One region of the Janthinobacterium sp. BJB301 genome, then DNA from elsewhere that is predicted to be linked to it. Evidence: predicted binding sites of a transcription regulator. Region 1 holds the regulator's gene; the other holds the start of a gene.
The links. The regulator FNR, encoded in region 1, switches genes on or off when oxygen is low (the NO sensors DNR and NnrR bind a similar motif). The targets are predictions, from matches to a motif close to TTGATNNNNATCAA.
Positions count from the first base shown of each region.

Region 2: CSQ91_RS20845 (glycine-rich domain-containing protein) is a predicted target of FNR. The motif match lies at 3,387-3,400, and genes of this name have one in related genera.

Region 1 covers NZ_PDZJ01000004.1:57,952-68,226, forward strand. The annotation lists gene ccoN (cytochrome-c oxidase, cbb3-type subunit I) at 1-1,203, shown strand, start outside; gene ccoO (cytochrome-c oxidase, cbb3-type subunit II) at 1,219-1,833, shown strand; gene CSQ91_RS22305 (cbb3-type cytochrome oxidase subunit 3) at 1,835-2,038, shown strand; gene ccoP (cytochrome-c oxidase, cbb3-type subunit III) at 2,031-2,951, shown strand; gene ccoG (cytochrome c oxidase accessory protein CcoG) at 2,954-4,336, shown strand; gene CSQ91_RS22320 (FixH family protein) at 4,439-4,963, shown strand; gene fnr (fumarate/nitrate reduction transcriptional regulator Fnr) at 4,967-5,725, opposite strand; gene CSQ91_RS22330 (response regulator) at 5,975-9,049, shown strand; gene CSQ91_RS22335 (TOBE domain-containing protein) at 9,121-9,888, opposite strand; gene CSQ91_RS22340 (sulfate/molybdate ABC transporter ATP-binding protein) at 9,929-10,275, opposite strand, start outside.
Region 2 covers NZ_PDZJ01000003.1:320,444-330,718, reverse strand. The annotation lists gene CSQ91_RS20870 (CDP-6-deoxy-delta-3,4-glucoseen reductase) at 1-204, opposite strand, end outside; gene CSQ91_RS20865 (SDR family oxidoreductase) at 217-1,134, shown strand; gene CSQ91_RS20860 (hypothetical protein) at 1,219-1,479, shown strand; gene CSQ91_RS20855 (hypothetical protein) at 1,592-1,954, shown strand; gene CSQ91_RS20850 (hypothetical protein) at 2,197-2,436, shown strand; gene CSQ91_RS20845 (glycine-rich domain-containing protein) at 2,524-3,270, opposite strand; gene CSQ91_RS20840 (CHASE domain-containing protein) at 3,460-5,319, opposite strand; gene CSQ91_RS20835 (glutamine--tRNA ligase/YqeY domain fusion protein) at 5,521-7,287, opposite strand; gene CSQ91_RS20830 (DnaJ domain-containing protein) at 7,449-7,742, shown strand; gene CSQ91_RS20825 (hypothetical protein) at 7,848-8,360, shown strand; gene CSQ91_RS20820 (hypothetical protein) at 8,350-9,150, shown strand; gene CSQ91_RS20815 (hypothetical protein) at 9,170-10,042, shown strand; gene CSQ91_RS20810 (LysR substrate-binding domain-containing protein) at 10,071-10,275, opposite strand, start outside.

The DNA of each region.
Region 1 (10,275 bases):
TACTACGTTGTCCAGCGCACCTGCCAGGTGCGCCTGTTTTCCGACAAACTGGCCGCCTTCACGTTCTGGGGCTGGCAAGCGGTGATCCTGTGCGCCGTCGTCACCCTGCCCTTGGGCATGACACGCGGCAAGGAATACGCCGAACTGGAATGGCCTATCGCCATCCTCATCGCCGTCGTCTGGATCGCCTACGCCATCGTGTTCTTCGGCACCCTGATCAAGCGCAAGGTCAAGCACATCTACGTGGCCAACTGGTTCTTCGGCGCCTATATCCTGGCCGTGACGATCTTGCACGTGGTCAATGGCGCCGTCATGCCAGCCTCGTTCACCAAGTCGTATTCCGCGTATGCGGGCGTGCAGGACGCGATGATCCAGTGGTGGTACGGCCATAACGCGGTGGGTTTCATCCTGACCGCCGGCTACCTGGGCATGGTGTACTACTTCATCCCGAAACAGGCCGAGCGCCCCGTGTACTCGTACCGTTTGTCGATCGTCCACTTCTGGGCGCTGATCTTCACCTACATGTGGGCCGGCCCGCATCACCTGCACTACACGGCATTGCCTGACTGGACGCAATCGATCGGCATGGTCTTCTCGCTGGTCCTCCTGGCACCAAGCTGGGGCGGCATGATCAACGGCATCATGACCCTGTCGGGCGCCTGGCACAAGCTGCGCACCGATCCGATCCTGAAATTCATGATCGTCTCGCTGTCGTTCTACGGCATCGCCACCTTCGAAGGTCCGATGATGTCGATCAAGACCATCAACTCGCTGTCGCACTACACCGACTGGACCGTTGCCCACGTGCATGCGGGCGCCCTGGGCTGGGTGGGCTTCATCACCATGGGTTCCATCTACTACCTGCTGCCGCGCCTGGCTGGCCGCACGCAGATGCACAGCACGCGCCTGGTCGACGTGCACTTCTGGGTGGCCACCATCGGCATCGTGCTGTACATCGCCGCAATGTGGATCGCCGGCGTGATGCAGGGCCTGATGTGGCGCGCGGTCAATCCGGACGGCACCCTGACCTACACCTTTGTCGAGAGCGTGAAAGCGACGTATCCGTACTACGTGGTGCGCGTGGCCGGTGGCCTGCTGTACCTGTCGGGTATGTGCATCATGGGCTACAACACCTGGATGACGCTGCGCGGCAGCAAACTCCCCGTCGCCCGCATTCCGGAACTGAACGCGGCGCACGCCTGATAGGAGCGAAAGCAAATGAAATTTTCACATGCATGGATTGAAAGAAACCCCTGGCTGCTGATCGCCCTGGTCACGGTGGTGATCAGCATCGGCGGCGCCGTCGAGATCGTTCCCCTGTTCTTCCAGAAGAGCACGACGGAACCCGTCGCCGGCCTGAAACCGTACTCGCCGCTGCGCCTGGCGGGCCGCGACATTTACGTGCGCGAAGGCTGCTACAACTGCCACTCGCAGATGGTGCGTCCGCTGCGCGCGGAAACGGAACGCTATGGCCACTATTCGGTCGCCGGCGAATTCGTCTACGACCGTCCGTTCCAGTGGGGTTCCAAGCGCACGGGCCCCGACCTGGCCCGCGTGGGCGCGCGCTACAGCGACGAATGGCACCGCACGCACTTGAACAACCCGCGCGACGTGGTGCCCGAGTCGAACATGCCGTCCTACCCCTGGCTGGCGAAGACCAAGCTGGTGCCTGACGAGATCATGCCGAAGATGCGCGCCCTGAAACGCCTGGGCCAGCCGTACAGCGATGAAGAGATCACCGCCGGCCCCGCGCAGCTGCAGGACAAGACGGAAGAAGACGCCCTGGTCGCCTATCTGCAAGGCCTCGGTACATTAATCAAAACAAGGAATTAGCATGGCAATCGAAAACCTGTTTGACAGCGCCAGCAGCGTCATGACGGTGGTTTCCTTTACGACGTTCGTGGGCATCCTGTGGTGGACGTTCAGCCGCAGCAACAGCGACTTCGACGCGGCGGCCCGCCTGCCGTTCGCCGACGACGCGCTCGACTATCCGGCCGAAGCCGAAATGACCCTGGCGAAGGAGCATAACCATGGCTGACTTTACCAATGGCTTCTGGAATATCTACATCATCGTGCTGTCCCTGCTGGGCATCATCGGCTGCGGCGTGCTGCTGTACTCGCAGTCGAAAATCAAAGTGGTCGAGGGCGCCCCCGCTGACGGCACCACGGGCCACGTCTGGGACGAGGACTTGAAGGAACTCAATACGCCGATGCCGCGCTGGTGGATGTGGTTGTTCTACATCACCATCGTCTTCTCCCTGGCGTACCTGTTCCTGTATCCGGGCCTGGGCAACTATGCCGGCAGCCTGGGCTGGAAATCGACGGGCCAGTACGAGGAAGAACTGAAGAAGGCGGAAGCCGACTACGGTCCCCTGTTCAACAAGTACCTGAGCCAGGACTTGAAGACGGTGGCCGCCGATCCGCAGGCGCAAGCCATCGGCCAGCGCCTGTTCCTGACCTACTGCGCGCAATGCCACGGTTCGGATGCACGCGGCAACAAGGGCTTCCCCAACCTGACCGACAAGGACTGGCTGTATGGCGGCGAACCCGACATCATCAAGACCACCATCCTGCACGGCCGCAATGGGCAGATGCCACCGATGGGCGCCGCCCTGGGCTCCGAAAAGGATGTCGAGAACGTGGCCCATTATGTGCTGAGCCTGTCCGGCTCGACCTCGGATCCCGTCAAGTCCGTGCTGGGCAAGGCCAAGTTCGGCGCCTGCATGGCCTGTCATGGCGCCGATGCCAAGGGTAACCAGATGCTGGGCGCGCCGAACCTGACGGACAAGACCTGGCTGTACGGCGGCAGCGCCGATACCATCATGGAAACCGTACGCAAGGGACGCAGCAACACCATGCCGGCCTTCAGCGATTTCCTCGGCGAATCCAAGGTACACGTGCTGTCGGCGTATGTCTGGAGCCTGTCGAATCCGCAGGCACCCGCAAAGTAAAAATGGAACCTCAAGTCATCAAGATGTATGCGGCCCGCGAGCAAATCTACCCTCGCGAGGCCAAAGGACGCTACGCTACCTGGCGATGGGTATGCGTATGGCTTACCCAGCTGGCGTTCTACGGCTTGCCGTGGTTGACCTGGAATGGCAGGCAAGCCCTGCTGTTCGATTTGACCACGCGCAAGTTCTACATTTTCGGCGTCGTGCTGTGGCCCCAGGATTTCATCTATCTGGCGGCCCTGCTGATCATCTGTGCGTATTTGTTGTTCCTCGTCACGGCCATTGCCGGGCGGGTGTGGTGCGGGTTCTCCTGCCCGCAAACGGTATACACGGAAATTTTCCTGTGGGTCGAACGCCGCATCGAGGGCACGCGCAGCGCGCGCATGGCCCTCGACAAGCAGGGCCCTTCCGTGCGCAAGGCCTTCAAGAAGACGGCCAAGCACCTGGTATGGGGCGCCATCGCCCTGTGGACGGGCTTTACCTTTGTCGGCTACTTCACGCCGATCAAGGAACTGGCGCAGTCGGTCACCACCCTCAATTTCGGTCCCTGGGAATGGTTCTGGGTCTTGTTCTACAGCCTGGCAACCTACGGCAACGCGGGCTGGCTGCGCGAGCAGGTGTGCAAATACATGTGCCCCTACGCGCGCTTCCAGAGCGCCATGTTCGACCAGGACACGCTGATCATCACCTACGATGCCAAGCGCGGCGAACCGCGTGGCGCCATGAGCAAGAAGGCCGGCAACAACGACAAGCTGGGCGATTGCATCGACTGTACCCTGTGCGTGCAGGTGTGTCCGACCGGCATCGATATCCGCAACGGCCTGCAGTATGAATGCATCGGCTGCGCCGCCTGCGTCGATGCCTGCAACAGCGTGATGGACAAGGTCGAGCGGCCGCGTGGCCTGATACGCTACAGCACCGACCATGCGATGGAAAACAACTTCAATTCGAAGCAGATACGCCAGCGCGCCATGCGCCCGCGCGTCTTGATCTACACTTCCATCCTGGCCCTGATCATCATCGCCGTGTGTACCTCGCTGGCCCTGCGCACGCCCCTGAAAATGGACGTGATCCGCGACCGCGGTTCGATGGGACGCGAAGTGGAGGACGGCATGATCGAAAACGTCTACCGCCTGCAGATCATGAATACGTCCGAGCAAAGCCAGCATTTTAAAATCAGCGCTTCCGGCTTGCCGGGCCTGACCTTGCTGACGCGCGAAGAAGTGACCTTGCAGCCGACGGAAACGCTGGGCTGGCCGATCCGCCTGCGCGTGCCGCACGGCGTCGGCGAGAAGGGCTCAAACAAGATTGCGATCGAATTGCAATCGCTGGACGATCCATCGCTGCATGTGCGTGAAAGCGCGGTATTCATCGTGCCACGTTAACAAGGAAAGGCGGACGGGGACCGGGTGCCCTCGCCGCCGCCACGAAGTTGCAGGAAGGCCGGTCCCCATGCGGGGACTGGCTGATTAAACAGGAGAAATATCATGTCCGACAGTCTGAAACTGCAAGCACCCGTTGCACCGTGGTACAAGCATCGCTGGCCATGGCTGCTGATGATCGGTCCCGGCCTGTCCGTGGTCGTCGGCAGCTTCATGGGCTATATCGCGTTTACGCAGCCCGATGCGCTGGTGGTGGGCGATTATTACAAGCAGGGCAAGGCGATCAACCAGGATTTGAAGCGCGACACGATCGCCAGCGACCTGGCCATGGATACGCGCCTGTCATATGACGTGGCTGCAGCGCGCCTCAGTGGTTCCGTGCACAGCTTCGGCAAGGCCTATCAGGCGCCTTTGCTGCTGCACCTGGCGCATGCGACCCTGCCGGAAAAGGATATCAAGCTGCTGGTGCAGCCCGATGCGGCCGGCAATTTTTCCGTAGCACTGCCGATGCTCGAACGCAGCCGCTGGCAAGTGCTGGTGGAAAACGACAAACGCGAGTGGCGCCTGTCCGGCATCTGGACCTGGCCCCTGCAACGCAGCATCGCGCTACATGCGGACGAGGAACTGTAAGTCTTATTTGCAGACGTCCGTGCCGGCCGTAATGGCTTTCAACTTGGCCGGCTGCAGGATTTCGATCTCGCGGTTCGAGACGCGCAGCCAGCCTTCCTTCTTGAATTTCGACAATAAGCGGCTGACGCTTTCGATGGTCAGGCCCAGATAGTTACCGATTTCCTCACGCGACATGCGCAACTGGAAATTGCTGCCCGAATAGCCGCGTGCTTCATAGCGCGACGCCAGGTTGACGATGAAGGCGGCAAAACGCTGAGTCGCCTGCATATTGCCCAGCAATAGCATGACGCTTTGCTCGCGCGTGATTTCCTGGCTCATCATGCGGTGGAAATGACGCAGCAGGGTCGGCATATTGCCCAGCAATTGTTCCAGGCTGGAAAACGGAATTTCACACACTTCACTGTCTTCCAGCGCCACCGCATTACAGTGGTGGCGGTCGGCGCTGATGGCATCCATGCCCAGCAGTTCACCGGCCATCTGGAAACCCGTCACCTGCTCTTCGCCACCCGGATTGATCTGGTAGGTCTTGAAGTGCCCGAGGCGGATCGCGTACAGATTCTGGAACGAGTCGCCGATGCGGAACAGCGAGGCCCCACGCACGATCTTGCGGCGGCGGCCGATGATCTGGTCCAGCCTATCCATGTCGCCCACATCGAGGCCCATCGGCAGGCACAATTGATGCATGCTGCAGGTCGAGCATCGTGCACGCAACGCCTCCACGTTCACGGTGGGCAAGGTGGGAGTGAGTAGCGCTTCAGTCATGTCGGTACCTTTTAGAAAATGCAACAACAAGTTTACTGCATACAGCTGCATACAGGGTTGCCGTATGCCAATTTCACCGTAAATTCGGCGAATAAACGACGTCCAGCCTTTAATTATATGGCAACATCGTCAAAAGCCCATACGGGGCGGGCAATTTGCGCGGCGGCGCTTGCCAAGCTGGGGTATTGATAGGAAAATTCCTGACAGCATTATCTGCCGCCTGTGCCGCCCGGCACTGAAAAGGAAATCATGAAGCCTCTCGGCATTAAAGCAAAAGTCGCGCTGGCCACCAGCCTGACCTCGATCGCCATGATCGCGCTGGTCACCATGATCCAGGTGCAGCACATGCGCGACGACTTCACCCGAGTACTGCTGAGCCAGCAGTCATCGCTGATCAGCCGCACCGCTGCCGAGCTCGACGACAAGCTGGGCATGCTGCTGCAGATTGTCACCCTGACGGCCAGGCAGCAGCCGCCGGAACTGATCGCCCAGCCCGCCAAACTGCGCGAATACTATGCGCGCCGCTCGATGCTGGTGCTGTTCGACGACGTGCTGGTGCTCGACGCGCATGGCGCCATCGTGGCCGACATGCCGGAAGTGACGGGGCGCGCCGGCATCAACGTCGCCGAGCGCGAGTATTTCCAGACCGTCCTGCGCACGCGCCAGCCCATGATTACCGAGCCGATGCTGGGCAAGTCGAGCGGCATGCCCATCGTGCAGATGGTGGCGCCCGTGCTGGCCGCCGATGGCCAGGTGGCCGGCGTGGTGATCGGCGTGCTGCGCCTGTACAAGGACAATCTGCTGGGCCGCCTGCGCTCGGAAAAGATCGGCAAGAGCGGCTATTACTTCATCCTCACGCGCGGCGCCGTGCCGCGCTACGTGCTGCACCCCGATACCAGCCGTTTGCTGCAGCCGCGCAAGCCGAACGCCAACCTGACGACCACCCAGCTGCTGAAGGAGGATGGCGAAGGCAGCATGGTCAGCACCAACAGCCGCGGCATCACGGCCGTCAACAGCTTCAAGCGCCTGAAATCCGTGAACTGGCTGCTGGCCGCCTCGCTGCCCGTCGAGGATGCCTTCGAACCGTTCGATGGCGTACTGTACCGGCTGGTGCTGTGGAGCATCCTCGCTTCGCTGCTGGCCGCCTTTGTTCTGGGCTTGGTCACCGTACGCCTGCTGTCGCCGCTGGTGCGCCTGCGCGACACCCTGCTGGCCCTGCGCACCAGCGGCAGCCGTTTCACCCCCGTGCCGGTACAGCAGCGCGACGAGATCGGCGAACTGACGGAAGCGTTCAACGGCCTGATGAGCGAACGCGACCGCCTTCAGCAGGAACTCGAAGCGCGCGCGGCGGAGCTGGAGCAGGAACGCGACCGGGCCGAGGCGGCCAACCGTGCCAAGAGCGATTTCGTGGCCAACATGAGCCATGAAATCCGCACGCCCCTCAATGCCGTGCTGGGCATGGTGTATTTGCTGGGCAATACCAGGCTCGACACGGAACAGCGCAAGTACCTGACCATGGTCAGAGTGGCGGGCCAGTCGCTGCTGGGCATCCTCAACGATGTGCTCGACTATTCGAAGATAGAGGCGCGCCGCATGGAATTGTCGCCCGTCGAATTCGACCTCGACGAAGTCATGAATACCCTGGCCACGACGATGACGATGAATGCGGGCGAAAAGGAGCTGGAACTGGCCATCGCCGTCGAGCCCGACGTGCCGCGGCGCCTCGTGGGCGACGCCCAGCGCCTGCAGCAAATTCTCGTCAACCTGGCCGGCAACGCCATCAAGTTTACCGAGAGCGGCGAGGTGGTGGTGGCCGTCAGTCTGGCCGAGAGCGAAAACGGGCGCGCCTGGCTGCGCTTCGAAGTGCGCGACACGGGCATCGGCATGACGGAACTGCAGCAACAGCAGCTGTTTGCCGCGTTTTCACAGGGCGACCAGAGCATCACGCGGCGTTTCGGCGGCACGGGCCTGGGCCTGGCCATCAGCAAGCAGCTGATCCACATGATGGGCGGCGACATCGCCGTCGCCAGCAGCGAAGGCAAGGGCAGCCGCTTCTGGTTCAGCGTGCCCTTCGAGATGCTGGCGCAGCCGGCCGAAACGCGGCGCACGCCGGCCCTGGGCCAGCTGCGCCTGCTGGTGGCCGACGACAACCGCACCACGCGCGAACTGATCGTCAAGCTGATCGAGGCGTGGGGCTGGCTGGCCGACGAAGTGGACTCCGGCTTTGCCGCCATCGAACTGTACCGCGAACGCCTTGCGCAGCAGCAGCCGTATGATGTGGTGCTGGCCGACTGGCACATGCCCGTGATGGACGGACTGGCCACGGCCAAGGCCATCCGCCAGGCGGCCAGCGGCCAGCGCCAGCCCATCGTGGTGATGGTCAACGCCTTCGCCCGCAACCACCTGGAGGAAATCTCCAGCGCGGCCGAGGCCGATGTCGTGCTGATGAAGCCGATCACGGGCTCCAGCCTGTTCGATGCCCTGCACCAGGCGCTGATCGCCAAGAATGACGGCGGCGAGCAGCGCATCCTGCACCAGCCGCTGGGCACGGAACTGGCCGGCGTGCATTTCCTGCTGGTGGAAGACAATCATTTGAACCAGGCCGTGGCGCGCGGCATCCTCGAACACATGGGCGCCACCCTGGACGTGGTGGGCGATGGCTTGCAAGCCGTGGAACGGCTGCGCACGGAAGCGCTGCGCTACGACATCGTGCTGATGGACATGCAGATGCCCGTCATGGACGGTTTCAGCGCCACCCACATCATCCGCACGGAACTGCGCTTGAGCCTGCCCGTGATCGCCATGACGGCCGGCGTGCTGGCGTCCGAGCGCGAGCGCTGCATGACGGCCGGCATCAGCGACTTCATCGCCAAGCCCGTGGTGGTGGAAGAGATGATGGAAGTCATCCTGCGCCACCTGCCCAAGCGCCCGCAAGTGCAGGCGGCCGAGCCGGTACGCGTCGCCGATGAAGAAGTGTTTTCCATGGCGCCGCTGATGCGCGTGATGGGACGCGACGCGAAGGGGCGCGGCGTGCTGCGGCGCATGGTGGAAGACGCGCTGAACAAGGGCATGACGCCCGTGCGCGACGCCGAAACAGCGTTGCAATCGGGCCGCCACAGCGACGTGGCGCGCATCCTGCACGGCGTGCGCGGCTCCGTGGGCACCCTGGGCACGAAACGTCTGATCCGCGCCGCGTTCGCCACCGAGGAAGCCATCGACGCGGGCCGCCTGGACGAGGTGCCGGCGCTGCTGGCGCACACGGCGCAGGAACTGGAACAAGCGCTGGCGGCGGCGACGGATTGGTTGTCGCGGTTGAAGGATTAAGCTCGTTTGAACCCAAGAGATAAAGGCCGGGGTCGTACCCTCAGGGTACGCCCCCAGTCCTTGCTTTGGGTTTAGGCCGGCACGCCCAGAATCACGCTGGATGCCTTGAAGATCGCCGTCACGCTGCTGCCGATGGCGATGCCCAGGTCGGTGCTGCTCTGGTTGGTGATGATGGCCGCAATCGTGCCGCCGCGCGGCAAGTCCAGCACCACTTCCGTGTTGACGGCGCCCGTCTGCACCCGCGTGACGGTGCCGGCCAGCTGGTTGCGCGCGGAAAAGCGCGCGCCTTCGCTGTCCGCCACAAGGATGATGGACGAGGCCTTGATCAACGCAAACGCTTCCGCTCCCGGCACCAGGCCCAGACTTGCGCTGCTGCCTTGCGTGACGATGGCGACGATCTGCTGGCCGCCGGGCAATTCCAGGGTGACTTCGTCGTTGACGGCGCCCTGTTTCAGTTCGGCCACCTTGCCCAGGAATTGATTGCGTGCCGTGGTTTTCATGGCCATTCTCCGTATGAGTAAAAGATCGTCGGCGATACCTTCCGCCTGGCTGCCCAGCTGGCGCAGGTAGCGGGCATGCTCACGCTCGATGATGCGGAAATTGTCGACCAGCTGGCGCCCCCGCTGCGTCAGCCGCGTGCCGCCGCCGCCCTTACCGCCCGTCAGGCGCTCGACCAGCGGCTCGCCGGCCAGGTTGTTCATCGCGTCGATGGCGTCCCAGGCCGCCTTGTAGCTCATCTTCACAAGCTTGGCCGCCTGCGTGATGGAGCCGCATTCGGCGATAGCGCCCAGCAATTCCACCCGGCCGGCGCCGCCCAGGTTTTCTCCGCCCACCGTCATCCATACCGAGCCTTGCAAGCCGATTTCCGCTGCCGCTGATTTATCCAATGCGTTCACCCAATGCCATGTGTTCTTCCCTGTTATCGATCTGTCCGTCGCGCAAGTACAGCACATGCTCGCCCAGGATGCGCGCATCTTCCGGATCGTGTGTGATCAGGATCATGGGTACGTCCAGGCGCTGCTGCCATTGGCTCAGTTCCAAACGCATTTTGACACGCAGGGCCGGATCGAGGGCGGCAAACGGCTCGTCGAGCAGCAGCGCGCTGGGCTCGGCCACGAGCGCCCTCGCCAGCGCCACCCGTTGGCGCTGGCCTCCGGACAACTCGTCGGGAAACTGGTGCGCCAGTTCCTGCAAGTGGAAGGCGGCTAGCCAATGCTCGACCTTCT
Region 2 (10,275 bases), on a different contig from region 1:
CTCTTCCGGCGTCAGGGCGCGCTGCTGGTGCGCCTTGTGCTGGACGGTGCCGGACACCACTTTGCCCTTGCAGGAACCGCAGGCGCCATTTTTACAGCCATATGGCAGGCCGACGCCGGCGCGTATCGCCGCCGCCAGCACGGTTTCGTCCGCTTCGCAGCTGAACTGGTGGCCGCTGGGCTGAACAGTAACTTGAAAAGTCATACAATCCTTGAGATGAAAAATATGTTAATGCACTCTTTGCGCAAGCCGTCAGGCTTGCCGCGCCTGCTGATCCTGGGCTGCGGCGACGTCGGCATGCGGTTGCTGCCCTTGCTGCGTACGCGCTTTCGCGTCTTTGCCGTCACCAGCCAGCCGGCGCGCTGCGCGCAGCTGCGGGCGGCCGGCGCCGTGCCCATCGTGGCCAACCTCGACGAGCGCGCCAGCCTGAAACGGCTGGCGGGACTGGCGACGATGATCGTGCACCTGGCGCCGCCCCGGTCGTCGGGCTTGCTGGACCGGCGCACGCGCAATCTGGCCGCCATTTTACCCGAGCACGCACGCATGGTGTATGTGAGTACCAGCGGCGTGTATGGCGATTGCGGCGGCGCCTGGGTCGATGAGACGCGGCCGACGGCGCCGGCGAATGCGCGCGCGAATCGGCGTGTCGATGCCGAGCAGGTCTTGCGCGGCTGGGGCGCGCGCCGCGGCGCCAGCGTGGCCATCCTGCGCGTGCCCGGCATCTATGCGGATGACCGCCTGCCGCTGAAGCGCCTGCGCGAGGGCACGCCAGCCCTGGCCGCGGATGACGATGTATACACCAACCATATCCATGCCGATGACCTGGCGCGCATCATCGAACGGGCCTTGTGGCGGGGCAGGCCGGGGCGCGTGTATCACGCCAGCGATGACAGCGAACTCAAAATGGCGGAGTATTTCGATGCCGTGGCCGACACGTTCGGCTTGCCGCGCCCGCCGCGTCTGCCGCGCGCCGAACTGCAGCAGGTGGTCACGCCGATGCTGCTGTCATTCATGTCCGAATCGCGCCGCTTGCACAATACGCGCATCAAGCGCGAGCTGGGCGTGCGCCTGCGCTACGCGCGCGTGGCCGATGCCTTGCGGTCGCTGTCTGCCGACGGGGCCGGCATCGGGTAAAATGGCCGGTTATCTGCGCACTTTTCCTGGGCCGGCGCGCAGCGCGCCGTTCCGGCGGTGCGCCATTCACTTAAGGACTACCGCATGAGCACCCTCACTTACGAAGAATACCTGGACGAGGTCACCACTGTCCTGACGGAACTGTATGACCTCGACGACGACGCCGCCATCAAGCTGGTCGTGGCGGCGCAGGACGCCGAATTTTTTGTCCCGCACGATGCCCATGAAGAAATGCGTACCGTCGAACAAGCCAAGAAGGATGCGGTCACCTTATTCGAGCGCAAGCAGAATCGCCAGCAAACGCAGGAAAAACAGCAGCAGCGCGTGCGCCAGCAAAAGAAATAAGAACGGATCACTGGGCTTCTGGCCGCCTGGCCATGGCGCAACATGGGCTTCGGCGCAATGCCGGGGCCCGGCCATTTGATGCAGCGCAAACGTGCCATGGCACGCTGGCGATATGGTGAGCAATGTCGTCACGCGTCTGGGCTCTTGTGGCGGGCTCGGCATCCACAATGAGCGTGACGTTGTTTCCCGTCAGCAGGAGCGAGCCATGCGAGCTACGAGTCACCCCAGCAAGGAACAGGTACGCGCCTATATGCGCCGGCGCGAACGCGCGCTGCAGCCGCCGCCGCCTCCCGATGAAATCCGCCGGCAACTGGCCTGGTGCCGCGTGGATGCCATTCCGGGCACTTGCCCGCTTGCCACCCCGGCCGGCGTGGCTGTGCAAGGCTGGCATTTATCAGCGGAAATGGCCCGCCTGAGCACCCTCATGGCCATAGCCTGGCTCATGCATAGCGGTGTTGCTCATCGTAAAAATTGATGACGTGCAGCAAATTTTTTCAATTTGAGTTATCCTCTAGCACATTCCAAGTGCGTCAATTCTCTTCAATTATCACAATTTTGCTTTAAGTTACGCAAAAATCAACAATAGCGTGTATTATATTGTTTGCGGCGTAAAAGCCGCATAAGTGATGGCGCTTTTTAGTGTGTTTACCCTGAATTATTGCAGAAGAGACATTCGGTTTCTTTTTGCCTTAATACAACAAGTACGGATTTTCGATCATGTCTCTCAAACAAATTACCTCTTTGCCTACCTACAACCCGAATCGCGTCCTCGATGCGATCATCGACAAGCTGCAACTGAAGAACGATGCGGCCCTGTCGCGAGCACTGGAAGTGGCGCCACCGGTCATCAGCAAGATTCGTCACAACACCTTGCCGATCGGCGCCACGATCCTCATCCGCATGCATGAAATCAGCGATTTCAGCATTCGTGAACTGCGCGAGTTGATGGCTGCCTAAGAGCGCCTGACAGACGGCAAACTGAGAGGTGCCGTCTGCGTTAGTCAAGCTTGCCGCGTGCGGCAGCCATACCTACCTTCCCGTTTTCTATTGCGTGTCCGGGCTCAGCGTCGGACGATCCGTATAGAAGCGCCCTGTTTCCAGGCCAGTCGGGGATGACTCGACCAGCGCTGCGGCCACTTTGCCGGGCGCGCTGGAAAATGCGGTCTGGGCAGCACCGGTGGCGCGGCCCGAATACGCGGTCGCTTGCACCGCAGCACTGGAAAAAGCCGTCTGCACGGCCCGGCCAGAATACGCCGTTGCCTGTACCGCGGCACTGGAAAACGCCGTTTGTACGGCGCGCCCCGAATACGCCGTCGCCTGCACGGCCGCGCTGGAAAATGCCGTCGCCTGTACCGCCGCACTGGAAAATGCCGCCTGCACGGCGCGTCCCGAATATGCCGTCTCCGCGCGGAGATAATCTTCCCCGAATGTCTGCTCGTACAACTGCTTCATGCGTTCGCCCACGCGGTGGTGCGCCGCTTCGTCGTCTTCGCCGCGCAAGCCGATGTATGGGAAGTGATGCAGGAAGTAGCCGAACACCTGTTCGCAATCCGCCGCATATTTGAGGGTATCGAGGATGTGGTAGTGCCAGAAGGTATCGACGTCCATCAGCGGCGCCGTTTCTTCCTGCGGAAACTGTTTCATCAGGATCAGGAAGCGGCGGTATTCGAATTCCACCGCATTGGCCTTCTCGAGGCTCCATCCTTCGCCTGACTCCCGGTGCATCAGCTTGACCTTGATCGCGTCCAAATTCAAATCGGCAATTGCCTTGAAACTGTCGTTCGTATCCATGAATGTCCTTTGGTAAAGAGCGTTGTGGGAACTGCGGTAAAACAAGGGAAAGCGGTGGCTGTGTACTCCTGGCAAGTAGTCGGGGAATGCCTGGCCGATGGCGGGCAGGCGCTAAGTTGTTCTACATCAATATTGCATCTAATTACAAAATACGCAAGCTGAGCTTGTTTCATGCGGAACGCGCGCCGCTCAGCTGCTGGCCCGGCTTTCTTCCTGGTAGGGAAACGCGGTGGCGTCCGCGCCCAGCGGCACGCTGACATGCACGCTCATGCCGGCGCCGGGGCTGCTTTCAATGTAGAAAGTACCACCCAGCAACTTTATACGTTCTTCGATGCCCACCAGGCCAAACGAGCCCAGCTTGTTGCGCCCGTCGATGGCCGCGCCCACGCCGTTGTCGCTGATGCTCATCGACACCGTATCGCGGCACTTTTCCAATTTGACTTGGACGCGGCTGGCATTCGCATGCTGGGAAATATTGCTGAGCGACTCTTGCAGGATGCGGAACAGGGCCGTCGCGCATTGGTCGCTGAGGCAAATGTCGTCATGGCTTTCGCTCACTTCGCAGGCGATGCCCGTGCGCTGGCGAAATTGCGCCACCTGCCATTCGACGGCCGCATTCACGCCCAGGTCCAGCACGGTAGGGCGCAAGTCGTTGATGATCTGCCGCACGCTCTTGATGGTGGCGTCGATCTGCTCCAGGGTTGAGCGCGCGCGGGCGTTCAGGCGCGGGTGGCGGCGCTGCGTGCGCGAGGCCAGCATGTCGGCGTCGATGCGCAGCACCAGCAGGTTCTGCCCCAGGTCGTCGTGGATTTCGCGCGCGATGCGCTTGCGCTCTTCTTCCTTGATCTGGTCGGCGTGGGCAGCCAGGCGGCGCAGTTTCTGGTGCGACAGCTGCAGGCGGATCTGGCTGGCGCGCAATTCCTCCGTCATGCCTGTCGCCATCTGGATGGCGCGCCGGCGCGACGACGCCAGGGTGTGGAACAGCACATACAGCAGCATGGTGCTGGCAAAGCCGATCAGCAGGGCCAGCCACGGCAGGAAGGCGTCGAAGCGCGAATACAGGTCGCTCTTGCGCACGCTGAACAGCGCTTGCCAGGCGCGGCCATTGTGCTCGATCAGCAGCGTGCTGCTCAGGTAGCGGCCTGAACTGCCGGGCTGCCACCATGGCGCATGCATGCCCGCCGCCGTGCTGTCGAAGATGGGGCGCATGTCGTGCGGCAACTGCAGCGGCACCTCCCGCTGTTGCAGCGCCTGCGGGCCGATATCGAACAGGGTCAGGCGGACGTTGCGTACCGGCATGTCGGCCAGCGCGCTGCGCATCATCGTCACCAGGTCGTAGCCGATGCCGACGGAACCCTGGTAAGCCGCGCGCCGCTGTTCCACCGTATCGACCGGCATGCCGAAGCGGTACACGGGCAGGCGCATGGCCATGCCCGTCAGCTGGGGACGGCCGTCCATCGGCACGGGCACGCCGGAATTGCTGATGCGGCCGGAATCGCGCGACTCCGCCAGCGCTTCCGCGATCTGGGGGCGCGAGGCGATGTCATGGCCATACTTTTCCGGGGCGCTGGCGATCGGCTCGATGTATACGAGCACGGAATATTGGGCGCGCGGCCCGGGCGGGTGGATGGCAAACGCCGGATAGCCGTCGCGCCCGGGCGGATAGTCGCGCCGCATGGCCGCTTCGTAGGCGGCGCGCTGCGTCTCGTCGAGTTCCTGGCTGTAATTGAGGTTCATCACGCCCGGGTAGTTCTGTTGCAGGGAGATGTTTGCCACGTAGCGGTGGAATTGCTCGCGGCTCACGTGTTCGTTGGCCTGGAACAGGCTGGCCGTGCCGCGCAGCAGGTTGGCATACGACTTGGTGCGCGATTCGATGTTTTTCTGGGTGTTGTGCGCCAGATTGTTGAATTCTTCGCTGGCATCGCTTTCGATCGACAGCGATGCGGCCATGTAGAACAGCAGGCCCACCATCGTCGACACGACAAAGCCGAACAGCCACAGCGGTCTTTTTTCAGCAGCTAAGGGGTGTTCGCCGGCAGTAGAAGGCATTGCCATCCGCATCAGGAAGAGGAATCGGGTGCCGCCTGGTGGCGGAGGCTAGGCTAGGTTGTACAAGCACTATTAAAATTGCAAATTGCTCAATAGCTGCCTAATATACAAAATTATCGTTATTATAGTCAACAGGCAATATTTCCCGTTGAAACGAAAAAAAACCGCCGCAGCGGTTTTTTTGTGGGTCGTCCCGGTGGCTTACTTGGCGGGCTGCCAGCTGTCTTTCAGGGTGACGATGCGGTTGAAGACGGGCTTGCCAGGCTGGCTGTCTACCCGGTCGGCCGCAAAGTAGCCGTGGCGCTCGAACTGGAAGCGCTGTTCCGGCTGGGCCAGTTCCGCGCCCGGTTCCAGCCACGCTTGCACCACTTCCTTGGCCAGCGGATTCAAGGCCAGCTTGAAGTCCTTGCCGCCCGCGTCCGGCTGCGGGTCCGTAAACAGGCGGTCGTACAGGCGCACTTCGGCGGGAATCGCCGTCGGTGCGCTGACCCAGTGCATATTGCCCTTGACCTTGTAGTTGGCGCTGCCTTCCGTGCCCGACTTGCTGTCCGGGAAATAGGTGCAATGCACGGCGATGACCTTGCCGTCCGCATCCTTGTCAAAGCCCGTGCACTCGATCACGTAGCCGTAGCGCAAGCGTACCTTGCTGCCCGGCTTGTCGTCGATCGGCGGATACAGGCGGAAATAGCCTTTGTTCGGCACTTCCATGAAGTCGTCTTCCTCGATCCACAGCTCGCGCGAGATGGGGAAGGTGCGCAAGCCACGTTCCGGGAAGTGCGGGTGCACGGGCGCCGTGCATTCCACGCTTTCGTTTTCAGGGAAATTATCGATGATCAGTTTCAACGGACGCAGCACGGCCACCGTACGCGGTGCCTTCGGATCCAGGTCTTCGCGCAGGCAGCCTTCCAGCACGCTGTAGTCGATCCAGCCGTCGGATTTCGTCACGCCCGTGCGTTCGCACATCAGCTGGATCGCTTCCGGCGTGTAGCCGCGGCGGCGCATGCCCACCAGGGTCGGCATGCGCGGGTCGTCCCAGCCGTCGACGATTTTTTCTTCCACCAGCTGGCGCAGCTTGCGCTTGCTGGTGACGATGTAGGTCAGGTTCAGGCGCGAGAATTCGAACTGGTGCGGCACCGGCTTGGCGAAGAAGCCGCCGGCCGACAGGGTTTCCAGCAGCCAGTCGTAGAATGGGCGGTGGTCCTGGAATTCCAGCGTGCAGATCGAATGCGTGATGTTTTCCAGCGCGTCCGAGATCGGGTGCGTGTAGTCGTACATCGGATAGATGCACCAGGCGTCGCCCGTGCGGTGGTGGTGCGCATGGCGGATGCGGTAGATGGCCGGGTCGCGCAAGTTCATGTTCGGCGAACTCATGGCATCTTCGCTCATCTTCGCGCGCAGGATGTGCTCGCCATCCTTGAATTCGCCCGCCTTCATGGCGCGGAACAGGGCCAGCGATTCGTCGCGCGGACGGTCGCGGAACGGCGAATTCTTGCCGGCCTGGCCGAAATTGCCCCGGTTGGCGGCCATGTCTTCGGCGCTCTGGCTGTCCACATAGGCAAAGCCGGCCGTGATCAGGTATTCGGCCATCGCGTACAACTGGTCGAAATAGTCGCTCGCGTAGTGCAGATGGCTCTGGCCATCGGCATGCTTCGGCTCCCAGTCAAAGCCCAGCCATTTCACGCTGTCCATGATGGTGTCGACGTATTCCTGCTCTTCCTTCGCCGGATTGGTGTCGTCGAAGCGCAGGTTGCACTGGCCGGCGTAATCGCGCGCCAGGCCGAAGTTGACGCAGATCGACTTGGCGTGGCCCACGTGCAGGTAGCCGTTCGGCTCCGGCGGGAAACGCGTGATCACCTGGGGCAGGCCGGGACGCACGTGGGCGCCGGCAGCCAGGTCGGCTTCGATGATGTTACGCAAGAAATTGGGCGCCAGCGCTGGCGCGGCGGTATTCGGTTTATCGTTGCTCATTGATCAATGCGGAAGAGTGACAGTAAAAAGCATTTTACCGTACCGCAAGCGCTTTATAAGCACGTATTTGCCCCCATATCCCAGCATGCAAGCGACGCGGGCGCCGTTCTATAGGATAATTCGCCTTTAATTAGTAGAAAAACGTGACCCCGGAGCCTTTTATGGAAAATTTATATAACGTCCTCGGTGTCGCGCCCAATGCCAGCGACGATGAAATCAAGAAAGTTTACCGTTCGCTGGCCATGCGCTTCCACCCCGACCGCAACCAGGCCCCCGGCGCCGAGGCGCGCTTCAAGAGCGTGACCAAGGCGTATGAAATCCTGGCCGACCCGGCCAAGCGCGCCGAGTACGACCAGAGCGTGAATCACCGCATCATCATCGATCCGGAAGCGGAAGCCTATGCCCTGTGGTGCGGCGTGTTCCGCCTGCATGGCACCGTCCTACCGGCAGATTAAGCCTGCTGGCGGCTGTCCGGCCAGCCTGAATGATTTGAAAAACAACAAACAATGGTGCTTTTGCTTTTAAGTAAAAGTGCCGCGCACCACATTGGAAAGCACAGCATGAGAAGAGTACACCCTGAATTCGCGTACCAGTCGCGCGAGCTGGAAGGCCAGATCGAAGGCATCCTCGGCGACCCGCCGAACCGCAAGAATTACAAAAGCATGGTCGACGCCCTGGTCGGTGAATACGCGAGCGGCGGCGGCATCGAAGACGTGAACATGCTGGCCTTCGCGCTGGTCGATCACATCACCTTCAGCGACCCGAAAGGCTTGCTGGCCGAAAGCGAAGACTACGAATTCGGCGATACGGCCCGCGTGTTTTCCATGGCCGCGTGCGCCGCGCCGGAAGCGGCAAAGATGTACGCCGCCATCGAAGAGAGCTTCCCCGACCTGGCGCGCCAGGCCATCATCACGGCCTTTTTGCACAAGAATCCGCGCCTGTGGGACGACGACGACCAGTCGCTCGACCAGCTGGCCGCCAATGACGGCGGCGACGACGATCACGACGAAGACGAAGCCACCGACGATTTCGCCCAGATGTTTGACCAGGATGGAGATGACCATGGCAGATAATGACAAGCAAAATGCGGATCAAAAGAGCAATCTTCCCGCGCTGACGAAACAGGTCACGGAATTGGTGCTGTCCGGTTCGCTGGGCCACGCCGAGCAGGCGTTTGCCGATGCGGCCGACCAGTATGGCGACCTGGCCGTGGTGGAAGTATTGAATGCCATCCCGCCACAGGTGACGGCCCTGCACCTGGCCGGTTTCGATGGCGGCAAGATGTCGCTGGCGACCTTGCTGGTGCCGCCGAAAGCCTGGGCCGACAGCCTGGCCTTCATCGCCGCCACCTGGAGCGACGACCAGATCGAGGACGATCCTGAACGCATCGCCGAAGCCCTGTTCGCGCACATCCACGGCGTGGTGTTTTCCACCGACGACGCCGAGCGCCGCCGCGAGCTGCTGCTGGAAGCATCGGCCACCGACTGGGGCGCCACGGCGTTTGCGATCCTGTTCTCGATGGCGCCGAAGGAAATCCTCGAAGTGGCGGGCGAGATCGTCATCAAGGGACCGTACGTGACGGGCGTGACCTCGTCCGACAATGACGTCGTGCCGCTGGCCATCGAACTGGCGCAAGCGAATGAAGACGGCTGGGACCGCTCGTTGTTCGAACTGTTCCCCGACTTCCGCCACAGCGCCGACCTGGCCGACGCGGAATACTCGGACGACCCGGACGAAGAGCCGACCATGTTGCAGCGTAGCACCAAGGAATTGCTGTACCGCCTGCGCAAGCAAGTGCCGAGCACGCGCAGCGCGCCACGCTCCAGCACGCGCCGCAGCCTGGGCACCGGCATTTTCTCGTAATGAAAGCAGGGAACGTCTAATGCTGCCAGCAATTGTTGTAGAGAATCTTCCGCGCCTGGTGCGCGCCATCAAACTGTTGCCGCGCGACCCGCGCGAGGACGCGGCGCTGAACCTGGCCGACGAATTGACGGGCATCACGGCCATGGTGGCCGAGAAGTTCACGAATGAACGCACGGCCGATGGCATCCAGAAAGCGCTGTACCTGACGGTGGGCGGCGTGTCGTTGGGACTGGAGCAGGCCGTCACGCATGAAGGCGACCAGGCCGCGCTCGATTTCCTCGTCGAGCACGGCGCCGAGCACGCGTTCCAGGTGGGCTTTCGCCTGATCAAGGACCTGTCGCAGTTGCCGGAAGACGCCCTCGTCGGCGAATACGACCAGGATCCCGTCTACCTGCAGCGCCGTTTGCGCGAACTGTTCATCGATATTTGCCAGGCCGACCCGAACCAGAACTGGGCCGGCTATGAAAAGTATGCGCTGCAGTTGCAACAGCGCAAGGAAGTGCAAGCCGTCGTGCGTCTGGCCGGCTGGCTGCGCCGCCACCATGACAACGGCCCCGTCAGCGACAGCGACTTGAATGCCGAGGGCGTCATCGCCCTGGCCATCATCTTCGCCATCGAAGGCGGCGGGCGCATCATCGCGCGCACGGGTCAAAAGGAGTTTGAACGCTTTGTGCGTTCCGTGCGCAAGAACAAGCCCGACTTCGAGGAAGGCTGGGCCGCCCTGGTGGCCAAGGTGCCTGTGCAGCACCATCCCGTGTTGCTCGACCGCATAGACTCGTACCGCCGCAGCTGCACCGTCGTGCATAAAATCCTCACGCGGGCCAGCATGAAGAGCCTGTTCGAGGACCTGGAAAACTACGCGGGTTCGGAGCTGGACGCGGATTACTCGTAGTACAGTACGTGGGCCGGCGCCTGCCGGCCTACGCTCCCCCTTCCATTGCGGCCTCTTCGGCCAGCTTGACGAACGCCGCCACCAGCGGCGACGTTTCTTCTTCCCGTTGTGCAAGCAATAAGCTGGTCGTCGCCTGCGGGTCGGCGATCGGGCGGTAGCACACGCCATCCATGCGGATGCGGTCGAACGAGGCGGGCAGCACGGAAATGCCGCAGCCGGCCGCCACCAGGCCG